One region of the Actinomadura formosensis genome, then DNA from elsewhere that is predicted to be linked to it. Evidence: riboswitches for the same ligand, from Rfam matches in the RefSeq annotation. Region 1 holds a riboswitch; the other holds the start of a gene.
The links. Region 1 has a riboswitch for glycine ahead of gcvP (aminomethyl-transferring glycine dehydrogenase). Riboswitches for the same ligand answer to the same signal wherever they lie in the genome.

Region 1 (9,498 bases):
CGTGGTCTCCTTCGTGGGCAACACCGTCATCGCGGCGCTGATCGTCTTCCTCGGCGACCAGCTCGGCGTCGGCTCGCAGCTGTCCACCGGCGTCGTGGTCGTCCTCGGCATCCGGATCTTCTCCAACGTGGCCGGCATCCGGCGGAAGCTGTTCGGCGCATGACCGGCGGTGAGCGCGAGGAGGAGCGCGAGGAGGAGCGCCGGGAGGAGCGCCCGGCCGGGCCGAGGGGCCCGCGCGGACTCCTCGCCCTGCTGCGTCCGCGCGCCGGCGCCGGCCAGATCGCGGGCGGGCTGCTGTGCCTCGTGCTCGGCTTCGCGGTCGCCGCCCAGGTGCAGTCGACCAAGCACGACACCACGTTCGCCACCGCCCGGCAGGACGAGCTCGTCGGCGTCCTGGCCGATCTGGGCCAGCGGTCCGAGCGGCTGAGGGCCGATCTGCGCGATCTGGAGGACACCAAGGCCCAGCTGGAACGGGACGCCGAGGGCGGCACCGCGCTGGAGGACGCACGCGAGCGGGCGACCACCTACGGCCTCCTCGCCGGGACGCTCCCGGCCGAGGGCCCCGGCATCGAACTGCTGATCGGCGACCCCGGGCACGGGGTCAAGGCGATCGACCTGCTGGACGCGCTGCAGGAACTCCGCGACGCCGGCGCCGAGGTCGTCCAGGTCAACGACGTTCGCGTCGGCGTCGACACCTACTTCCTGGACGGCCGGAACGGCGTCCAGGCGGACGGGGAGTCCCTGTCCGCCCCGTACCGCTTCCTGGCCATCGGCGATGCCCATACGATGACCACGGCGCTCAACATCCCGGGCGGCCTCGTCCGCACGCTGCGGGGCGCCGGGGCCACCGTCCTGATCACACCGCGCGCGAAAGTGACCATCGGCGCGGTACGGTCTCCCTAGAGGGAGCGGGGAGCAGCGAAACTCGGGTCGCCGGCCCGGGCGCCGCGATCGCGGCGGTCCGCGCGGCGGCGTAGATCTGCGATCATCGGGGAAGGTAGTTTGGTCCAGCCGGTTCACCGCTCCGGTTGACCCCTCGGGTGATCCCGCGTAAGTTGCGGCGACCGTCGCGTGAGCGGGCGGTGAGTTGGACCGTTGCCGGGGCGGGTCCCCGGCGTGGGTTGGGTGAAGGATGCGCGTGGCGCAGGCGGCCCCCGCTGCGGCGGGAGGTCCGCGGGCGGCACGCCGATGGTAGGAGGCCGAGCCGATCGATGCCGAGCGTCTACTGCACGCAGTGCGGTCACGCCAACCCGGATGATGCCCGCTTCTGCTCGAACTGTGGCACTCCGCTGACCCGGGGGCCGGCCGCGCCGCCGCCGTACCGCGAGTCGCCCGGAGAGTCCACGTCCACCATCTCCATCGGCGGGTTCGAGGCCCTGGACACCGACACGGGCGCCGAGGAGCAGCCGGTCGGCCCCGACCAGATGGCGATGGAGGCGCTCCCCCCGGGCACCGCGCTCCTCGTCGTCAAGCGCGGCCCGAACGCCGGCAGCCGCTTCCTCCTCGACAAGGACCGCACGTCCGCCGGGCGGCACCCCGAGAGCGACATCTTCCTGGACGACGTCACCGTGTCCCGCCGGCACGCCGAGTTCGCCCGCCAGGGCGGCACCTTCTCCGTCCGGGACGTGGGCAGCCTCAACGGCACCTACGTCAACCGGCAGCGGATCGACCAGGCCGGCCTGTCCGGCGGCGACGAGGTGCAGATCGGCAAGTTCCGGCTGGTGTTCCTCACCAACCCGGCGCACGGCTGACGGAACGGGAGGGGCGTTGAAGGCGGAGCCGGCCCGGTCCCTGATGACGATCGGGGACGTGCTCGGGCTGCTCAGGCCCGAGTTCCCCGACATCACCATCTCCAAGATCAGGTTCCTGGAGTCCGAGGGGCTCGTCGAACCGCAGCGCAGCCCCTCCGGCTACCGCAAGTTCGGCGCCGCCGACGTGGAACGGCTCCGGTTCGTCCTCACCGCGCAGCGCGACCACTACATGCCGCTGCGGGTGATCCGGCAGCACCTGGAGGCGCGCGACCGCGGCGAGAACGTCCCGCCGCTCGGCGCCCGCGAGCCGCTCGGTGCCCGCGAGCCGTCCCGGCGCCGCCCCCGCACCCTCGTGGCGGCCGACACCACCGCGGCGGACCCGGCCGTCCGCCTCACCCGCCGCCAGCTCCTGGACGGCGCCGGCATCGACGAGGCGCTGCTGACCCGGCTGGAGGAGTACGGGCTCGTCCACCGCACCGGGGGCCACTACGAGGGCGAGGCGCTGAACATCGCGCGGATCGCCGCCGCGCTCGGCGAGTTCGGCTTCGAGGTCCGGCACCTGCGCGCCGTGAAGGCCGCCGCCGACCGGCAGGTCGGGCTGATCGAGCAGATGGTCGCGCCGCAGCTGCGCCGCCGCAGCAGGGGCGCCCACGAGCAGGCCGCCGAAACCGCCCGGGAGATCGCCGCGCTGTCGGTCAGGCTCCATGCGGCGCTGGTCAACGCGGGTCTCCGTGAAAGCCTCGACCATTGATCATGGCCGCCGCGGAGGATATTCCCGCGCCTGCGGCACGACGAGGTGCCCGAGCCGGGGTGTACGTTGGCTACAGGGTTCGGTCAGGGATCGATCCGCTGCACGTGGTGATCGAGACAGCGAGAACCAGCAGGGAGCCGCAGTGAAGCAGATGGAGGTCGTCGGCGTCCGGGTCGAGATGCCCTCCAATCAGCCGATCGTCCTGTTGAAGGAGACGGAGGGCGATCGGTACCTGCCCATCTGGATCGGGGCGGTCGAAGCGACCGCGATCGCCTTCGCGCAGCAGGGGGTGCTGCCCGCCCGGCCGCTCACCCACGACCTGTTCCGCGACGTCCTGGACGCCCTCAGCGTCCAGTTGCGCACCGTCAACATCACGGCCCTGCGCGAGGGCATCTTCTTTGCCGACCTGATCTTCTCCAACGGCGTCGAGGTGAGCGCCCGCCCGTCCGACTCCATCGCCCTGGCCCTGCGCACCGGCGCCACGATCTTCGCCAGCGACGACGTCCTCGAAGAGGCCGGCGTCGCCATTCCCGACGAGCAGGAGGACGAGGTCGAGAAGTTCCGCGAATTCCTCGACACGATCTCGCCGGAGGACTTCGGCCGGGCCGGCTGATCGCCCGGGCCGCGCGGCGCCCTCCCCGGCCGCTCGCCTGACCGCGTGGTGGTCCCGGGCGTTGTGCATGCGTGCGAAACCCCTGGTCGAGGGGTGGAAAGACGGGCCGGCGAGACCCTGATCGCGCGCCTTGCCCCGGCCCAGAACGGCGCTCCAGCGCCCGGTGCGAGGGCAAAGCAGGAGAATACAGCGGTTTTCCGTGGGGGAGCATCGGGGTAGGAGTGCGTTGGCGGCCAAGGTGCGCGGTTTGCCCACGTGAAGCCGGTTCATCCGGGCATGCGACGCGCCGACGGTGAACGTTGACCACACTCTGACCGGCACCTACCGTGCTGGTGGAACACCCGTGGTGTAATTCGTCAAACCCCCTTGACGAAGCGCCACGGGATGATAGAAGCCGGAGGTCCGCGTGGCGGTGAGCAGCGGCGAGGGCAAGGCGACCCCCGACAGGCACATGGCGTCCCGCCGTGCCGGAGAGCAGGGTCTGCTCTTCGACACGCAGGTGTCGGTGCCGCCGGAGGATGTCGGCTACCGCGGCCCGACGGCGTGCGCCGCGGCGGGGATCACCTACCGGCAGCTCGACTACTGGGCGCGGACGAAACTGGTGGAGCCGAGCGTGCGCGCGGCGCACGGGTCGGGCAGCCAGCGGCTGTACAGCTTCCGCGACATCCTCGTGCTCAAGGTCGTGAAGCGGCTGCTGGACACGGGCGTGTCGCTGCAGCAGATACGCACCGCCGTGACGCACCTGCGTGATCGCGGGGTCGAGGACCTCGCGCGGATCACGCTGATGAGCGACGGCGTGAGCGTCTACGAGTGCACGTCGGCGGATGAGGTCGTCGATCTCCTCCAGGGCGGCCAGGGCGTGTTCGGCATAGCGCTCGGCCGGGTGTGGCAGGAGGTGGAGGGCAGCCTGGCGGAACTCCCCGGGGAACGCGCGGCCGCGGACCCTACGGAACACCCCCACGATGAGCTCGCCGACCGGCGGCGGGCGCGCCGCACCGGCTGACCCTCACAGCACCTCCCTGCGCTGCAGGAACGTGAACGACCCCCAGCCCGGCAGTACCGGCAGCCACAGCGTGAAGAGCCGGTAGAGCAGCACGGCCGATGTCGCCGTGTCCGCCGGGAGCCCCGAGATCGTCAACGCGAGCGTCAGAGCGCCCTCGACGGCGCCGAGACCGCCCGGCGTCGGCGCCGCCGACCCCACCGCGTTCGCGGTGAGGAACACCAGCACCACCGTCGTCCAGGGCAGGGAACCGCCGAACGCGCGGATCGACGCGTCCAGGCACAGCACGAACGCCAGCGTCAGCAGCAGCGTTCCGCCCATGCCGGTGGACAGCTTCTTCGGCGACTGCAGGACGTCCACCAGCCGCGGCACCACACCCGAGAACATGCTCTTCAGCCGCGCCGTGACCACCCGGCGGACGCGGGGGACCGTCATCGCCAGCCCGGCGAGCAGGCCCAGCACCAGCACCGCGAGCACGATCGTGCGGGACGGCGCCAGATCCTGCGTCGCCTTCGCCGTCGACCCGGTCAGGAACCCGAACAGGACCAGCAGCAGGATGTGCGTGACCATCCCGACCAGCTGGGACGCGCCGACACTCGCCACCGCCAGGGTCGGCCGCACCCCGGACCGCTGCAGGTAGCGGGTGTTGACGGCGACGCCGCCCACGGCCGCCGGCGCGACCAGCTTCACGAACGACGCCGCCACCTGCACCAGGACCGTCCGCCACAGGGGCAGGCGCTCCGGGACGAACCCCATCAGCATCAGCGCCGCCGCGACATAGGTCAGGGCCGCCGCGCCGAGGGCCGCCGCCACCCAGTGCCAGCTCGCCGTCGCCGCCAGATAGCCGACGTCCAGGCTGGTCACCTGCGGGATGACGATGTACGCGGCGATCGACAGCGCCACCACGCTGACGATCGTGCGGGGGCGGAAGCGCTCCAGCCTGGCCGGTGCCGCCTCGGTCTCCGGCTTCAGCCGGACGATCTGCTCCCGGATGCGGGTCAGCAGCTCCTTGTCGTGCCGCAGCGCGTGCCGGGTCGCCCGCGACAGCGCCACCCGCTGCAGCAGCGGCACCGCGCCGCCGAGGGCCTCCTCGCCCAGCACGTCCGCGGCCGTCCGGACCGCCCGCTCCGGGCCCGTCCGCAGCGCCAGCGTGGTGAGCAGCTGCGCCAGGTCGAGCCGCAGCGCCAGATCGCCCGCCGCGGTCTCCCCGGACCGCAGGTCGGTGATGTAGGCGAGACCGTCCTCACCGACGAGGATCGCGCCGTCCTGCAGCCGCCGGTGCGCGAGCCGCCCCGCCTGCAGCGACCGGAACTGCCGCCAGATGTCGGTCAGCAGCGCGTCGGTGATCTCGGCGTCGGGGACGTCGCCGAGCCGCCGCCCCGGCACGTGCTCGTAGGCCAGCAGCGCCGCCTCCGTGCCGACCTCGCACGTCCCGGCCAGGTGCGGTGTCCGGGCGCCCGCCGCGTCCACCGCGTACCCCATCAGCGATTCCTGCTCCAGGGAGCGGCGCAGCGACCGCAGCGTCCGCCCGGTCGTCGCGGCGCGCAGCCGCAGCAGCCGCCAGATCCGGTACAGCAGCCCCGCGGTCTGCTGGTCGCGGTCCAGGACGCGGACCTCCAGGTCCCAGTCGCCGTGGACGCCCCGGCCGGCGGGAATCCGGGCACCGTACCCGTTGCCGGGGCAGTGGGCGAGGACGACGCCGTAGCGGCGGCCGTCCTCGGTGTCGTCGGCGGGCTCGTCCAGCCGGGCGCCCCGTTGCGGCCGCAGCCCGAGCCGTTCCAGCGCCGCGACGACCGCCGTCCCCGGCGGCCGCGGGTTCGGGGTGCCGACGGCGTACAGGGTGCCGTGGCCGATGGCGCGTCCCAGCAGGTAGGTGGCCGCCAGCGCGGCGACGGACGCGTAGGACGCGGTCAGCCCCGTCAGCGCCGCCAGCCCGATCATGGTCCAGGTCGCGGCCTGCCAGCGGGCGCGTCCCGCCATGCCGACCGCGGTGACGAACGCGATCACCGGGGCGATGTCGGTGTGCACGGGCGCGGTCGCGGTGCCGCCCCAGATCAGCGAGTCCAGCACCCCGCCGGGCGCCGCCCGCACCACCAGGTCGTCCAGCCCGATCGTGATGCCGGACGCGATCCCGGCGGCCAGCAGCGCGATCGCGACGCGGGTTCCGTCCTTGTTGAACAGCCGCTCGATCGCGAACGCGATCGGCACGGCCAGCACCCCGAAGCTGGACACCAGCGTCGCCAGCGTCAGCAGCAGGCGGGGCGCGTGCGCGGTGCCCTCCGCGATGTCGGTCTGCAGGCCGTGCGTGGTCTGCTGCGCGATCGACACCAGCAGCATCACCACCGCCAGCCCCGCCACCGACGCCGCGAACCTGATCGCGTCGGAAGGCCGGCGGATCCGGTCCGGCTGGGCGGGCTCGTCGACGGGCACACCGGCGGGCACGCCCTGCCGCGGGCGCACCGTGCCGTCGTGGGTTCGCGTCACGCCGTACCGCCGCCCTGACCATCCGTCATCGTGATCAGCGTCCCAGAACCGGCGGGGCGCCGTCGAGTGCCGGGCCGGCATCCGGCCGGTCGCGCGTGCACCTCGCAGCCCCATCTCCGCCCCGTGGCCCGAGGTCCGCCTTGTCCCAGGTGAGTGAGCACATCCTACCGGCCGGTACCGCCCCCGCGCCGTGGCGGCGGCCCCCTGGTCGATGGGGGTCGGAACGACCGCCCGGACCCGTCTTTGGGTAGGGTTTATCCAGGACATGCCGTCGACCCTGTGCGGGAGAGATCCCACGCTGCCACCGTGGGACGCCGAAGGGGCAACCTCCCCGGAACCTCTCAGGCAAAAGGACCGCTCGGGCGAGGCACCTCTGGAAAGCAGGCGCCGATCCCCGCACCCGGGGAGGGGCGGCTCACCGAAGGGGAAATCCCGCCGCGCGGGGGAAGCTCTCAGGTGCCGATGACAGAGGGGGAGACCCGGCCGCCGGCCCGCGCCGGCGGTGGCCCTGAGCGACCGCAGCAGCCAGGAGGCTCTCCATGACCGCCCAGTTCTTCGCCCCCGTGGCTTCGCCGCAGCATCCGCGCACCGTGTTCGCCGACCGGCACATCGGCCCCTCCCCGGACGAGCACGCCCGGATGCTGGCCGCCATCGGCTACTCCGGTGCCGAGGCGCTGATCGACGCCGCGGTTCCGGCCGCGATCCGGACCGCGCGCCCGCTGGACCTGCCGCCCGCGCTGAGCGAGGCCGCCGCGCTGGACCGGCTCCGCGAGCTCGCGTCCCGCAACACCGTCCTCACGTCCATGATCGGGCTCGGCTACCACGGGACGATCACTCCCGGCGTGATCATGCGGAACGTGCTGGAGAATCCCGGCTGGTACACCGCCTACACGCCCTACCAGCCGGAGATCTCGCAGGGCCGGCTCGAGGCGCTGCTGAACTTCCAGACGGTGATCGCCGACCTGACCGGGCTGCCCGTCGCGAACGCGTCCATGCTGGACGAGGGGACCGCCGCCGCCGAGGCCATGGCTCTCGCGCACCGCGTCTCCAAGCGCAGGGAGCCGGGGGCGTTCCTGGTCGACGCCGACGCGCTCCCGCAGACGATCGAGGTCATCCGGACCCGTGCCGTCCCGCTCGGCATCGAGGTCGTCACCGCCGACCTGTCCGGCGGGCTGCCGGACGGCGACTTCTTCGGCGTGCTGCTGCAGTACCCGGGCGCGTCCGGGGCCGTCCGCGACCTGGAGCCGGTGATCGCGCAGGCGCACGAGCGCGGCGCCAAGGCGGTCGTGGCCGCCGACCTGCTCGCGCTGACGCTGCTGCGCCCGCCGGGCGAGTCCGGCGCCGACATCGCCGTGGGGTCCGCGCAGCGGTTCGGCGTCCCGTACGGGTTCGGCGGCCCGCACGCCGGCTACATGGCGGTCGGCGAGGGCATCCAGCGGCAGCTTCCCGGACGGCTCGTCGGCGTGTCCGTCGACGCGGACGGTGCCACCGCCTACCGGCTTGCGCTGCAGACCCGCGAGCAGCACATCCGCCGCGAGAAGGCCACCAGCAACATCTGCACCGCCCAGGTGCTCCTCGCCGTCATGGCGAGCATGTACGCGGTCTACCACGGCCCCGAGGGGCTCGCCGCGATCGCGCAGCGGACGCACCGCCGGGCCGCCGAGATCGCCGCGGGCCTGCGCGCCGGCGGTGTCGAGGTCGTGCACGGCGCGTTCTTCGACACCGTCCTCGCCCGCGTGCCCGGCCGGGCCGCCGAGGTCGTCGCCGCGGCCCGCGAACACGGGATCAACCTGCGCCAGGACGGCCCCGACCGGGTCGGCGTCGCCTGCGACGAGACCACGCTGCCCGAGCACGTCACCGCCGTCCTGGAGGCGTTCGGCGTCGCCCCCGCCGGCGACGCCGCCGAGGCGATCCCGGGCGCGCTGCGCCGCGAGAGCCCGTACCTCACCCACCCGGTGTTCCACGCGCACCGCTCCGAGACCGCGATGCTGCGCTACCTGCGCCGCCTCCAGGACAAGGACATCGCGCTCGACCGGTCGATGATCCCGCTCGGCTCCTGCACGATGAAGCTGAACGCCACCGCCGAGATGGAGCCGATCACCTGGCCGCAGTTCGCGAACATCCACCCGTTCGCGCCGATCGACCAGGCCGCCGGGTACGTCGAGCTGATCGGCGAGCTGGAGGGCGCCCTCGCCGAGATCACCGGGTATGCGAAGGTCTCCGTCCAGCCGAACGCCGGCTCGCAGGGGGAGCTGGCCGGCCTGCTCGCCATCCGCGGCTACCACGCCTCCCGCGGCGAGGAGCACCGCGACATCTGCCTGATCCCGTCGTCCGCGCACGGCACCAACGCCGCCAGCGCCGTCATGGCGGGGATGCGCGTCGTCGTCGTGAAGTGCGACGAGGGCGGCAACATCGATGTGGACGACCTGCACGCCAAGATCGCCAAGCACGGTGACCGGCTCGCCGCGATCATGGTGACGTACCCGTCCACGCACGGCGTGTTCGAGGAGACGATCACGGACGTGTGCGCGGCCGTGCACGAGGCGGGCGGCCAGGTCTACGTGGACGGCGCCAACCTCAACGCGCTCGTCGGCCTCGCCCGTCCCGGCGAGTTCGGGTCGGACGTCTCGCACCTCAACCTGCACAAGACGTTCTGCATCCCGCACGGCGGCGGCGGGCCGGGCGTCGGCCCGATCGGCGTCCGCGAGCACCTCGTCCCGTTCCTGCCCAACCACCCCCTCCGCCCGGAGGCGGGCCCGGGCACCGGCGTCGGCCCGATCTCGGCGGCCCCGTGGGGCTCGGCGGGCATCCTGCCGATCTCGTGGGCGTACATCGCGATGATGGGCCCGGACGGCCTGCGCGCCGCCACCGAGGGCGCGATCATCGCCGCCAACTACCT
Region 2 (9,498 bases), 2.2 Mb from region 1:
GATCGCACCCACGATCAGCAACGCGGGCACGAACAGCCCGATGAGGCCCGTCCAGATCTTGCCCTTCATCAGCGTGATCACCGCGAAGACGAGGTTGACGACGAGCGACACGGCGTAGACGCGGGTGAGGATGCCGGTGCCCGGATCGGGCGCGATGCCCTCGTAGCCGAGCGGGCGGATGCCGAGCAGCAGCAGCCCGGTCACCGCGATCGCGACGAACACGGCGTCGACGGACGCGCGGCCCTTCTCCGTCCAGTACACGTCGCTGAGGTGCAGGATCAGCGCGAACTCGTCCAGGACGAGGGCGGAGCCCATGCCGAACACGACGGCCGCACCCACCTCAAGGCCGACATAGGCGTCCGGGACGGCGAAACTCCCCACCCCGCCGAGCAGCATCAGCACGACACCGAACACGACATGGTGGATGTGGAGGTCGCCCACGGTCACATTGCGGAACCACCAGCGGACGTCCGCGCGGATCAGCCGGACGTTCACCCGCGTCAGCACGAACGTGATGATGAACGCCACGAAGAACCCGAACAGCGGCAGCCGCCCGGTCGCCAGGATCCGCTCGTCGAACATCTCGATCATCTGCCCCCCGCATCCTCCATAATGCACCGTGAAGTGCGCGGATATCGTGGACCCGGCCGATCAACGACGATCGAGGAGAACACTGCCGTGAGCCGCACCGTGGACCGCTGCGACCCTGGATACCGCGCATGGATCGCCGAGGCGATCCGCCTGGTCGACGCCGACGCCAACCGCAGCGCGGACACACACCTGCATGTGTTCCCGCTGCCGCCGGAATGGGGCATCGACCTCTACCTGAAGGACGAGTCCGTCCACCCGACGGGTTCTTTGAAACACCGGCTCGCCCGCTCGCTGTTCCTGTACGGGCTGGCGAACGGCTGGATCCACCGGGACACCACGATCATCGAGGCGTCCAGCGGGTCGACGGCGGTGTCCGAAGCGTACTTCGCGCGGCTGCTCGGCCTGCCGTTCATCGCGGTGATGCCGGCGTCGACCAGCCCGGAGAAGATCCAGCTGATCGAGTTCCACGGGGGCCGCTGCCATCTGGTGGACGACCCGTCCGCGATCTACGACGAGTCGCGGCGGCTCGCGGCCGGGTGCGGCGGCCACTTCATGGACCAGTTCACCTACGCCGAGCGGGCCACGGACTGGCGCGGCAACAACAACATCGCCGAGTCGATCTTCGAGCAGATGCGGCTGGAGCGGTTCCCCGAGCCGTCCTGGATCGTGGTCGGCGCGGGCACCGGCGGGACGTCCGCGACGATCGGCCGGTACGTGCGGTACCGGAGGTTCCAGACGCGGCTCGCGGTCGTCGATCCGGAGGGGTCGGCGTTCCACGGCTCGTTCGCCGACGGCGACCCCGGGCGGACGGCGGCGGGCTCGCGGATCGAGGGCATCGGACGGCCCCGCGTCGAACCGTCGTTCCTGCCGACGGTGATCGACCGGATGATCCGGGTGCCGGACGCGGCGTCCATCGCGGCGATGCGCTGGACGACCGGGGTCAGCGGCCGCGCCGTCGGCGGCTCGACCGGCACCAACATGTGGGGCGCGGCCGAGCTGATCGCGCAGATGCGGGCGCGCGGCGAGCGCGGCAGCGTCGTCACGCTGATCTGCGACGGCGCCGAACGCTACGCGGGCACCTACGGGTCGGACGCCTGGCTCGCGGAGCAGGGCCTCGACATCGCGCCCTGCCTGGCCGCGCTGGACGGCTTCCTGAAGACCGGCGAGATGCCCGCTATCCAGTGAACTTCACCGGGTTGACGAGGTCGGCGTAGATCAGCAGGCCGCCCATCACGATCAGCACGATGGCCATCACGTACGTCACCGGCAGCGCCTTGGCGACGTCCACATAACCGGGGTCGGGCCGGCGGAAGATCCTGGCGAACGCCTTCTTGACCGCCTCCAGCAGCGCGCCGGCGATGTGGCCGCCGTCCAGCGGCAGCAGCGGCACGAGGTTGAACAGCCCGACCGCGAGGTTCAGCGAGCCGAGCAGCATCACGAAGAACGAGACCTTCTCGGTGCCGCTGAGCTTCTCGGACGCGGCCACGTCGCCGCCGATGCGGGACACGCCCACGACGCCGATGGGCCCGTTCGGGTCGCGCTCCTCGTCGCTGAACGCCGCGTTCCAGACGCCGACCATCTTCTGCGGCATCCGCAGCAGCGCACCCGCGGTGCGCGCGGTCATATCGCCCATCGTGCTCGCGACCGCGCCGGGCCCCTGCCGCTCGATCGCGCTGGCGGGGGTGATGCCGAGGAACCCGACGTTGACGATCTTCTTCTCGTCCTTGAGGTCGTACATCTGGTTGCGGGTGATCGGGACGGTCAGCCGCACGTCCCGCCCGTCGCGCCGGACGGTCATCGGGACGGTCTTGCCGCCGTCCCTGCGGATCAGCTCCTGCAACTGCGCGTAGTCGTCGATCTTCTTGCCGTCGAACGAGACGATCCGGTCGCCCGCCTTCAGCCCCGCCTTCGCGGCGGGCGTCGGCGTGGCGTTCGCCGGGCAGTCCTTCACCTGCGACTGGCTCGCGGGCACCATGCAGGCGAGGACCTCGTGGATCACCGGCTGCGGCTGCTTCGTGCCGATCCCCATCAGCAGGATCGCGAAGAACATCACCGAGAGCAGCAGGTTCATCGCGGGCCCGCCGAACATGATGAGCAGCTTCTGCCACCACTTCTTGGCGTAGAACACGCGGTCCTCGTCGCCGGGCCGGACCTCCTCCAGCGCGGCGCCGCGCGCCGACTCGATGAGCCCCTGCCACGGGCCCGTGCTGACCCGCCGGACCTGGCCCGGGGCGTCGCCCCTGCGCGGCGGCAGCATCCCGATCATGCGGATGTAGCCGCCGAGCGGGATCCACTTGACCCCGTACTCGGTCTCGCCCTTGCGCTTGGACCACATCGTCGGGCCGAACCCGACCATGAACTGGGTCGTCCGCACCTTGAAGAGCTTGGCGAACGAGAAGTGCCCGAGCTCGTGCAGGGCGATGGACACCAGCAGGCCGAAGAACAGGATCAGCATTCCTGCCAGATAGACCATGCGGCTTGCCCCTCAGCTCGTGCTCCCGCCCACCGCGGGTGATCTCCAGCAACCAACTCAGGGTACGTGATCTGCTCCGCTTCGGTTGCCCAAGATCGGCATCGCCGCTCCGCAAACCCGGGCCGACCGTGGGTGGTCGCACGGCATGGCCGCTGCTAGATTGACGTCCAGCCGACGATCCCGTGCGGGAGAGTCCCTCGTAGCCGGCGAGGGACGCCGAAGGAGCAAACCCTCCCCGGAACCTCTCAGGCCCACGGACCGCACGGACTAGGCGACCTCTGGAAAGCGGGGACCCCGTTCCCCCGCCGAAGGTGAAAGCCCGCCGCCCGGCGGCGGGTGAAGCTCTCAGGCGCCGATGACAGAGGGGGAGGCACCGACACGCCCGGTGCGCGAGTGGGACGATGGACCACGCGTGCCCGTGACGAAGGAGCCGAACCCATGCCCGCCGATCCGACCGCGAAAAACGCGAAGCAGACGCCGCTGCACGACGTCCACCAGGACCTCGGCGCGAACCTCGTCGACTTCGCCGGCTACCTGATGCCGCTGCGCTACAAGAGCGAGACCGCCGAGCACGAGGCCGTCCGTACCGGCGCCGGGCTGTTCGACCTCTCGCACATGGGGGAGATCTTCCTCTCCGGGCCGGCCGCGGGCGCCGCGCTCGACTTCGCGCTGGTCGGCAACCTGTCGCCGATGCCGGTCGGCAAGGCCCGCTACACGATGATCTGCGCGCCGGACGGCGGCGTCCTCGACGACCTGATCGTCTACCGGCTGGAAGACGAGACGTGGATGGTGGTCGCGAACGCGGCGAACGCGGCCGTCGTCCGGGACGCGCTGATCGACCGGGCCGCGGGCTTTGACGCCGAAGTCGAGGACCGTTCCGACGCGTACGCGCTGATCGCCCTGCAGGGCCCGCGTGCGCAGGAGATCCTCGAAGGGTTCACCGACGCGCCGGTGGCGGGCCTCAAGTACTACGCGATCCTCGCCGGGCGGGTCGCCGGCCTGGACGCGCTGATCGCCCGCACCGGCTACACGGGCGAGGACGGCTTCGAAGTGTTCGTGGCCGCCTCCGACGCCGTCGCGCTGTGGCGGGCGTTCGCCGGGGTGGAGGGGGTCGTCCCGGCGGGGCTCGCGGCGCGCGACTCGCTGCGCCTCGAAGCGGGTATGCCGCTGTACGGCAACGAGCTGACCGCCGAGACGTCGCCGTTCGAGGCGGGCCTCGGCCGGGTCGTGAAGCTGGACAAGGCGGTCGATTTCGTGGGTAAGGCCGCTCTGGCGGAGCGGGCGAAGACCCCACCGGGCCGTAGGCTCGTGGGACTGGTCGCGCGGGGGCGTCGCGCGCCCCGCAAGGGGTACCAGGTCGTCACGTCCGGCGGCACGCCGTGCGGGGTCGTGACGAGCGGCGCGCCTTCGCCCACACTGGGCAAGCCGATCGCCATGGCGTACCTCGACAGCGGCGTTGAGGGGACGGACCTGGCCGTGGACGTCCGCGGCCGCCCCGAGCCGGTGGACGTGGTCGACCTGCCGTTCTACAAGCGTTCCTGAAAGAGAGAAGAGATCGTGAGCGTTCCGGAGCAGCTCCGCTACAGCGAAGAGCACGAGTGGGTGTCCGGCCTCGGCGGCGAGGACGGCATCGTCACCGTCGGCATCACGGCGCACGCCGCCGACGCCCTCGGGGAGATCGTCTACATCGAGCTGCAGCCGTCCGAGGGCGACACCGTCGAGGCGGGCGAGCCCTGCGGCGAGGTCGAGTCGACCAAGTCGGTCAGCGACCTGTACTCCCCCGTCAGCGGCGAGATCACCGCGATCAACAGCGCCGTGGTGGACGAGCCGAAGGTCATCAACGACGACCCCTACGGGGAGGGCTGGATCTTCAAGGTCCGGATCTCCGAGGAGCCGGGCGATCTGCTCGACTCCGTCGCCTACGACAAGCTGATCGAGGAGTCATGAGCCTCTACGATTCGCTCGCCGCGGCGGACCCGGAGGTCGCCGAGGCGGTCGCCGCCGAGCTGCGGCGCCAGCAGTCCACCCTTGAGATGATCGCGTCGGAGAACTTCGCGCCGGTCGCCGTGCTGGAGGCGCAGGGCTCCGTCCTGACCAACAAGTACGCCGAGGGGTACCCGGGCAAGCGCTACTACGGCGGCTGCGAGTACGTCGACATCACCGAGCAGCTCGCCATCGACCGGGCCAAGTCGCTGTTCGGCGCCGAGCACGCGAACGTCCAGCCGCACAGCGGCGCGCAGGCCAACACGGCGGTGTACTTCGCGCTGCTGCAGCACGGCGACACGATCCTCGGGCTCGACCTCGCGCACGGCGGTCACCTCACCCACGGGATGCGGCTGAACTACTCCGGCAAGGTGCTGAACGTGGTGCCGTACCACGTCCGCGCCGAGGACGGCCTGGTCGACATGGACGAGGTCGCCGCGCTCGCGGCGGAGCACCGCCCGAAGATGATCGTGGCGGGCTGGTCGGCGTACCCGCGCCAGCTCGACTTCGCGGCGTTCCGGGAGATCGCCGACTCGGTCGGGGCGCTGCTCATGGTCGACATGGCGCACTTCGCCGGGCTCGTGGCGGCCGGGCTGCACCCCTCGCCCGTCCCGCACGCCGACATCGTCACCACGACCACGCACAAGACGCTCGGCGGCCCGCGCGGCGGGCTGATCCTCGCCCGCGAGGAGTACGGCAAGAAGATCAACTCCGCGGTGTTCCCCGGTATGCAGGGCGGCCCGCTGGAGCACGTGATCGCCGCCAAGGCCGTCACCCTCAAGATCGCCGCGTCGGAGGAGTTCAGGGCCCGGCAGGCGGTCACCATCGAGGGCGCGCGGCTGCTCGCCGAGCGCCTCCTCGCCGAGGACTCGGCCAAGGCCGGCGTGAAGGTCCTCACCGGCGGGACGGACGTCCACCTCGTCCTGGTCGACCTGGTGGACTCCGAGCTCACCGGACGCGACGCCGAGGACCGGCTGCACGACATCGGCATCACGGTCAACCGCAACGCGGTGCCGAACGACCCGCGTCCGCCGATGGTCACCTCCGGCCTGCGGATCGGCACCCCGGCCCTCGCCACCCGCGGCTTCACCGCCGAGGACTTCACCGAGGTCGCCGACATCATCGCGCTGGCCCTGCAGCCGTCCTTCGACCGCGACGCCCTCGCGGCCCGCGTGAAGGCGCTGGCGGACAAGCACCCCTTGTATCCGAACCTGTGACATCGACGCGCCCCCTCCCCTTTCCCGGGGGAGGGGGCGCAGCTACAACGAGGTAGCAATGGCCATCAGCGTTTTCGACCTGTTCAAAATCGGCATCGGCCCGTCCTCCTCCCACACCGGCGGCCCCATGGCGGCGGCGCACCGCTTCGCCCGCGGCCTGGAACGCGACGGGCTCCTGGAGAAAACGGCGACGGTCCAGGTCGTCCTCTACGGCTCGCTCGGCCTCACCGGGAAGGGCCACGGCAGCGACAAGGCCGTCATCCTCGGCCTCGAAGGCGACAAACCCGAACTGGTCGACGTGGACCGGGTGGACGAGCGCCTGGCCGCCATCCGCGAACGCGGAGCCCTCCGCCTCTTCGGCGACCACGACATCCCCTTCGTGGTCAACGAGCACCTGCACTTCGAGCGCAAGAAGTCGCTCCCCGGCCACCCCAACGGCATGCGCTTCGCCGCGTTCGACGCCTCCGGCGACGAGCTGCGCTCCAAGGTCTACTACTCGGTCGGCGGCGGGTTCATCCTGGACGAGAACGCCACCGGCGCCGACCGCATCAAGCCGGACGACACCGTCCTGCCCCACCCGTTCGACACGGCCGCCGAACTCCTCGACCGCTGCCACGAGACGGGCCTGTCGGTCTCCGCCCTGATGCTGGAGAACGAGGAGGCGTTCGGCCGCACCGCCGCGGAGGTCCGCGCCGGGCTCCTGGACCTCTGGCAGGTGATGCGCGCCTGCGTGGCCCGGGGCTGCGCCCGCGAGGGCCTGCTGCCCGGCGGCCTGAAAGTACGCCGCCGCGCCCCCCAGCTCCATCGCCAGCTTTCGGCGGAGAAGGCCTCCGACCCCCTCCACGCGATGGACTGGGTCACCCTCTTCGCCCTGGCCGTCAACGAGGAGAACGCCGCAGGCGGCCGCATCGTCACCGCCCCCACCAACGGCGCCGCCGGCATCATCCCGGCCGTCCTGCACTACTACGACCGTTTCCTGCCCAGCGACGACGACGGCATCGTCCGCTTCCTGCTGACCGCCGGCGCGATCGGCGTCCTGTTCAAGCAGAACGCCTCCATCTCCGGCGCCGAGGTCGGCTGCCAGGGCGAGGTCGGCTCCGCCTGCTCCATGGCCGCCGCCGGGCTCACCGAGGTCCTGGGCGGCACCCCCGAACAGGTCGAGAACGCCGCCGAGATCGGCATCGAACACAACCTGGGTCTCACCTGCGACCCCGTCGGCGGCCTCGTCCAGGTCCCCTGCATCGAACGCAACGCGGTGGGCGCCATCAAGGCCATCAGCGCCGCCCGCATCTCCCTGCGCGGCGACGGCCGCCACTTCGTCTCCCTCGACAAGGCCATCAAGACCATGCGCGACACCGGCCGCGACATGCTCGACAAGTACAAGGAGACCTCGCGCGGCGGCCTCGCCGTCAACGTCATCGAGTGCTGATCACCTGGCCAGGGCCTTCAAGCCCTGGCCAGGACAGCACGCCTAACCCCGCCGAACTCGTCTTACGCCTTCCCGTTTCCCATGGCTTCCCCGGAAGCGGATGCGGCTCCTCAAGAGACGCGGGCTCGCAGGAGGCAGAACTCGTTGCCTTCCGGGTCGGCGAGCACGTACCAGGACTCCTGGCCGCTCTGACCGACGTCGGCGCGCTGCGCACCCGCGGCAAGAAGGCGTTCCAGCTCGGCGTCCTGGTCACGGTCGGTGCTGTTGACATCGAAATGCAGGCGCAACTTGCCGTTCTTGGGCTCCTCGGTCCGGCTGAACACCAGAGTGAGCCGGCGATCGTCCTCCCTGTCCGGGGAGCCGATCTCGACGTCGTCCCCCTCTTTCCCCAGCACGACAAAGCCCAGCACCTCACACCAGAAGCGGGCAAGGTAGTCCGGATCCCGACAATCCACCACGAGCTCGGTGATACGACAGGCCATGATCTTCTCTACCACATCCCGCTCTCAACCACTCCGCGATCGCAGTCACGCTCAGCGAGTACGGGGATCACTGGGACAACGACGCCCCCAGGGATTCGACCCCGGGCACGCAGCCACCCAGTGCCGGCGCCGAGCACCTCCACAGAGCGCACAAGCACTGTGGCGGGAGCAGGCTTGGGAGCGGTTCCGAGGCAACACGGCAGCACATACCAACACGAGGTCGGCAAATCAGCGGCCACCGAAGGGTGTAGCCGTGAAACTTCCTGAAACATCATTGACTCACCCACCGATATCCCATGAGCCTCGGGTGATGCAACACCGTGAAATACCGGCCTGGGAGGCGCCGATGATGCGTATCCGCAAGATCGCTCAAGACCCCGACTCTCGCCCCAACGGCTCACCGACGCTCTACCGGACGGACAGAGGCTCATGGCTCGTTCAGGGCTGGGACGTCACCGACCCCGACGTGCTCGCGGAGATGAACATCCCCGAGGGAGAATCCGCCGTTGAGATCCCGGACAGGATGATCCCCTTCTTCCAGAACCAGGCGGACCATGACGGAACCGAGGAAGAGGGCAGGTAAATGGCGGCACTCGGCCGCGAAGCATTCGACGCCCTCTTCGAAGGGTTCAGCAGCGAGGTCCTCCATCTGGAGATGAGGGACGCCTACGGAACCGAGACAGAGATCCCGCAAATGGCAAAATGGAAGGCCGGAGAGCCCGACGACTTCGTATGGCTGCAAGGCTGGTGTGACACGCTGCGACGCGGAACCGCAGCCGGGAAGACCTTCCGGCGCGCATTGGTGGTCTCGGAACCCCTGAGCGAGTATCAACACTGGGCGCACTCCACTACACAACCACTCGTGGACGCAGGGGAAGATATTCGCTGGATTCCCCGGCGTCGCATCTCGTCCATACCGCTCCCCGGAAATGACTGCTACATCATTGACGGCTCTCTTGTGGTCTGGATGCACTATTCAGGCGAAGGCGCCTCAACCGGAATAGAGACGTCAACAAACCCGGCCCATATCGACCTCTGCCGCTCCGCCTTCGCGGCCGTGTGGCAACTGGGCACCCCGCATAGCGAGTACGAGCCCGTCTAGGCCAGATGTCGAGTCAGGTCCACAAGGCCAAGGAAGCGTTCGGGGCACGTCTCCGTGACCTTCGCAAGGATGCGAACCTGACGGGACGTGCCCTGGCCACCGCTACGGGACTTCACTTCACCAAAGTGTCCCGCATCGAACATGCGAGACAGAATCCATCCGAGGATGACATCCGGCTTTGGTGTCGGGCCTGCGGTGCCGAGGATCAGATTCCCGAAGAA

Region 2: another riboswitch for glycine. It lies ahead of gcvT (glycine cleavage system aminomethyltransferase GcvT); the one in region 1 lies ahead of gcvP (aminomethyl-transferring glycine dehydrogenase).

Annotation. Positions count from the first base shown of each region.
Region 1 is NZ_CP192011.1:3,543,406-3,552,903, forward strand. It holds gene ACQP1N_RS16675 (small basic family protein) at 1-163, shown strand, start outside; gene ACQP1N_RS16680 (DUF881 domain-containing protein) at 160-903, shown strand; gene ACQP1N_RS16685 (FHA domain-containing protein) at 1,212-1,751, shown strand; gene ftsR (transcriptional regulator FtsR) at 1,768-2,502, shown strand; gene ACQP1N_RS16695 (bifunctional nuclease family protein) at 2,645-3,115, shown strand; gene ACQP1N_RS16700 (MerR family transcriptional regulator) at 3,522-4,118, shown strand; gene ACQP1N_RS16705 (lysylphosphatidylglycerol synthase transmembrane domain-containing protein) at 4,122-6,599, opposite strand; glycine riboswitch at 6,872-6,966, shown strand; glycine riboswitch at 6,967-7,078, shown strand; gene gcvP (aminomethyl-transferring glycine dehydrogenase) at 7,139-9,498, shown strand, end outside.
Region 2 is NZ_CP192011.1:5,711,780-5,721,277, forward strand. It holds gene ACQP1N_RS26815 (hypothetical protein) at 1-591, opposite strand, end outside; gene ACQP1N_RS26820 (PLP-dependent cysteine synthase family protein) at 679-1,776, shown strand; gene ACQP1N_RS26825 (M50 family metallopeptidase) at 1,766-3,064, opposite strand; glycine riboswitch at 3,240-3,335, shown strand; gene gcvT (glycine cleavage system aminomethyltransferase GcvT) at 3,503-4,606, shown strand; gene gcvH (glycine cleavage system protein GcvH) at 4,622-5,011, shown strand; gene glyA (serine hydroxymethyltransferase) at 5,008-6,264, shown strand; gene ACQP1N_RS26845 (L-serine ammonia-lyase) at 6,323-7,693, shown strand; gene ACQP1N_RS26850 (VOC family protein) at 7,804-8,175, opposite strand; gene ACQP1N_RS26855 (hypothetical protein) at 8,522-8,758, shown strand; gene ACQP1N_RS26860 (DUF6879 family protein) at 8,759-9,277, shown strand; gene ACQP1N_RS26865 (helix-turn-helix domain-containing protein) at 9,283-9,498, shown strand, end outside.